DNA from 2 places in the Paludibacterium flexuosum genome. Region 2 is predicted to be linked to the other one. Evidence: predicted binding sites of a transcription regulator. Region 2 holds the regulator's gene; the other holds the start of a gene.
What was found. Region 2 encodes sigma-54, which starts transcription at its own class of promoters, with help from an activator protein. Its sites were predicted from a motif close to CTGGCACGCTTCATGCTT; they were not measured.

Region 1 (2,201 bases), 340 kb from region 2:
CGTTAGGCCAGCGGGGTGAGCACAGGACAGCGGTTGAGGCAGCGCGCCTGTCAACGCCTGCCAGGACGCAGCCCTTCGCCAAAGTGGCGCCGATAGCTCTGAGCCAGTTGTCCGGCATGCCAGAAATCGTGCCGGGAGGCCAGCTCCGCCAGCGGGATGGCAGCCTGTGCCGGATCGCGCAGATCGCGGCGCAACGCCTGCAGCCGGATGGCATGAATCAGTGCCAGCGGCGTGATGCCCAGCGTTTCCTGTGTCAGGTTCTGCAGCGTGCGTCGTGTCAGGTAAAGACGCCGCGCCAGTGTCTGTACGTCATGGACGCCGTGCTGCTCATCGGCAATCAGCGCGCGCGCCCGCTCCATGACGGCCCAGTGGCGGGTGGGCGCCGGCAGGCTGGGCAGCCTGGTACTGGCCAGCAGACGCAACAGGCTCACCAGCAGGGGCTCGGTCTGGATTTCCAGTGGCGCGTGCTGCCGGTCGGGTGGCTGTGCCAGCAGCAGGCGCAGATGATGACCGAGATGCCAGTAGGCCTGCCCGGACAAGGGCAGGGCTGCCGGCGCGGCCGGCAGCTGACAGGGCAGGCCGTGACGTGCCGCGACCTCGCCCAGCCATGCCTGATCGACCACCAGCCCGAAAATGCCGAAGTCGCCCGGTGTGCGCAAATCGAAATCCTGCCCTGCCGGGCAGATCAGTAAAGGCTGCCCGCTCATGGGGCGCCCGGCATAGTGCAGTCCCACTACCTCGGGGTCCGAGGGCAGGCCGAACCAGATGGCCGTTCGCCAGGGCTGACACTGTTGCCAGGTGGCCAGGCTGGTGTATTCATGAAATAACTGCACCTGTCCGCTGCAGATTTCGTCCAGCTGACCGTGGAAGGGGCCATCACTCAGTTGCAGGTAGGCCTGTTGCCAGGCGCTGATACTGTTGGCCTGCTCATCCACGTCATCGAGCCGACGCTGTTGAAAGCGATTCATGTCTCACCCCAAATGACACGGTTTGGCTTCTGCCTTGCAAGCATCATGCCTGCAGCCATGCCCGGAGAGACCGCTCAGAGCGGGGGTTCTCCGCGGACCGTGACCGATTTCGGTGCATGCCGCCTTTTTGCGGTGCAGCATATTTTCCGATTTCTGATAACGTTGCCCGTCCGGCCATGCCTATGCTCATTGCGTCATTAACCTGTATGGGAGCAAGCAGATGAGTTCAGCACAAGGAGGACTGGCGCAGCGCCTCGGCCCCTGGCAGCTTTGGGGCATTGCCGTCGGGCTGGTGATTTCCGGTGAGTACTTCGGCTGGAGCTATGGCTGGGCCAGCGCCGGTACGATGGGATTCATGGTGGCGGCACTGGTGGTGGCCATCATGTATACCGCATTCATTTTCAGCTTTACTGAGCTGACGACCTCGATTCCGCATGCCGGTGGTCCTTTCGCCTATGCCCGGCGGGCCTTCGGTCCCCTGGGGGGCTTCATCGCCGGCCTGGCGACCTTGTGCGAGTTCGTCTTCGCACCGCCGGCCATTGCCCTGGCCATCGGCGCCTATCTGAACGTCCAGTTCCCCGAGCTGAGCCCCAAGTGGGTGGCCGTCGGCTGCTACGGGGTGTTCATGACACTGAATATCCTTGGCGTGAGCATTGCCGCGACCTTCGAGCTGCTGGTCACCGTGCTGGCGATTATCGAGCTGCTGGTGTTCATGGGCGTGGTGGCCCCCGGCTTTTCCTGGGCGCACTTTACCCAGGCGGGCTGGGCCGGACAGGATCAGTTTCATCCCGGCGCGCTGGCCGGCATGCTGGCTGCCGTGCCGTTTGCCATCTGGTTCTTTCTGGCCATCGAGGGCGCTGCCATGGCCGCCGAGGAGGCCAAAGATCCACAGCGCACCATTCCGGTGGCCTATATCGCCGGCATCCTGACGCTGGTGGTGCTGGCGCTGGGCGTCATGGTGTTTGCCGGCGGCGTCGGTGACTGGCGCACCCTGGCGAATATCAACGACCCGCTGCCTCAGGCCATGAAGCGCATCGTCGGCAGCCACAGCGGCTGGCTGCACATGCTGGTCTGGCTCGGGCTGTTCGGCCTGATCGCCTCGTTCCACGGCATCATCATGGGGTACTCGCGCCAGATCTTTGCCCTGGCCCGTGCCGGCTTCCTGCCGCCCTGGCTGGCCGCCGTGCATCCACGTTTCAAGACCCCGCACCGCGCCATTCTGGCCGGTGGCGT
Region 2 (2,201 bases):
GCGTATTGACAGTGCAGCGCCTGAAAAAGCGCTACAAGAACCGCACGGTAGTCAAGGATGTCTCGCTGCAGATCAAGAGTGGCGAAGTCGTGGGTTTGCTGGGGCCGAATGGTGCCGGCAAGACCACCAGCTTTTACATGATCGTCGGTCTGGTCGGTGCCGATGACGGTGAAATCACCATCAACGAGCAGTCCATCACCCACATGCCGATCCACCGTCGGGCGCGGCTCGGGCTGGGCTATCTGCCGCAGGAAGCCTCGATCTTCCGCAAGATGACGGTCGACGAAAACATCCGCGCCATTCTGGAGATCACCGGCTTCAAGAAAGACGAACTGGAAAAAGAGCTCGACCTGCTGCTGGATGACCTGAACATCGCCCATCTGCGCAACAGCAATGCCCTGTCGCTGTCCGGCGGCGAGCGGCGCCGGGTGGAAATTGCCCGCGTGCTGGCCACGCGGCCACGCTTCATCCTGCTGGATGAACCCTTTGCCGGGGTCGATCCGATTGCCGTCATCGACATCCAGAAGATCATTTCCTTCCTCAAGGAACGCGGTATCGGCGTACTGATCACCGACCACAACGTGCGAGAAACACTGCGGATCTGCGACCGCGCCTACATCATCAGCGACGGTGCCGTGCTGGCTGCCGGCGAGCCGGAAACACTGGTCAACGACGAGCGGGTGCGCAAAGTCTACCTGGGCGAGCATTTCCATCTGTAAACCATCATGAAGCAAAGCCTCCAGCTCAAAGTCTCCCAGCAGTTGACCCTGACGCCGCAATTGCAGCAGTCGATCAAGCTGCTGCAACTGTCGACGGTCGAACTGCAAGCCGAAGTCGAACGCTATCTGCTGGAAAACCCGCTGCTCGAGCGCGATGAAGACACTCCCGGCGAACCCGGCCTGCCGGAGCGCCCGATGGAAAGCAGCCACAGCGAAGAGGTCCCGAAGCAGCAGGAGCAGGACACGGCGAGCGAACCGGGCATGGAAGCGCTGCAGGACTGGGGCAGCGGCAGCGGGACCGGCAGTGGTGGCAGCTACGACGACGAATTCGACCCCTTTTACAATGTGCCCTGTCATCAGACCCTGCGCGAGCTGTTGCTGTCGCAGCTGGGAGAAATTGACCTGCCGCAGCGCGACCACGCCGTCGTGCAACTGCTGATTGAAGAACTGGATGACGATGGCTACCTGACCACGCCGCTGGCCGAACTGGTGGCCAGTCTGCCCGAAGAGCTGGCCCTGGACGAAGATGAACTGGCCGTCGGCCTGCGCATGCTGCAGCAGTTCGACCCCCCCGGCGTCGGCGCCCGCTCACTGCCCGAATCCCTGCAACTGCAACTGGCCAGATTACCGGCCAGCACCCCCGGCAAATCCCTGGCCGGCGACATCATCGCGCAGCACCTGGCCCTGCTCGGCGCCCGTGACTACACCCGCCTGCGCAAGCTGCTGGGCACCAGCGACGATGCCCTGCGCGAAGCCCAGACCCTGATCGCCCGCCTCAACCCGCGTCCGGCCAGCGGCTTCGACGCGCGCGACACCCATTACGTCACCCCGGACGTCACCGTCAGAAAGCGTAAAGGCCGCTGGGTGGCCGAGCTCAACAGCAGCGCCGTCCCGCAATTGCGCGTCAACCAGATCTACGCCCGCATGCTGTCGGAAAACCGCCAGCAATCCGGCGATCTCGGCAGTCGTCTGCAAGAGGCACGGTGGCTGGTCAAGAACATTCAACAGCGATTTGACACTATCCTGAAAGTGTCGGAAGCTATAGTCGACAAGCAGCAAGCGTTCTTTGAACAAGGCGAAGTGGCCATGCGGCCGATGATCCTGCGCAATATCGCCGATGAGCTCGGGCTGCACGAATCCACCGTCTCCAGAGTCACCACCCAGAAATATCTGCTCTGTCCCCGGGGACTTTTCGAGCTGAAATATTTCTTCGGCAGTGCCCTGGAAACCGACAGTGGCGAAGAATGCTCCGCCACCGCCATCAAGGCACATATCCGCAGGCTGATCGAACAGGAGAACCCATCCAGGCCACTGTCAGACAGCGCCATTGCCGAACAGCTATCCAGCCAGGGAATTCAGGTTGCAAGACGTACCGTTGCCAAGTATCGTGAAGCCATGCAGATAGCGCCGGTCAATCAAAGAAAGGCTCTGTAATCCAACATCCGGCTGTACGGCCGACCCGACCGTGCAGTCATCATGGCA

Region 1: a site for sigma-54 is predicted at 1,002-1,019, ahead of eat (ethanolamine permease). Genes of this name have one in related genera too.

Annotation. Positions count from the first base shown of each region.
Region 1 covers NZ_AP029060.1:2,970,949-2,973,149, forward strand. Annotated here, with positions in the region: gene AACH39_RS14165 (hypothetical protein) at 1-19, shown strand, start outside; gene AACH39_RS14170 (helix-turn-helix domain-containing protein) at 51-968, opposite strand; gene eat (ethanolamine permease) at 1,189-2,201, shown strand, end outside.
Region 2 covers NZ_AP029060.1:3,310,479-3,312,679, reverse strand. Annotated here, with positions in the region: gene lptB (LPS export ABC transporter ATP-binding protein) at 1-719, shown strand, start outside; gene AACH39_RS15725 (RNA polymerase factor sigma-54) at 726-2,153, shown strand.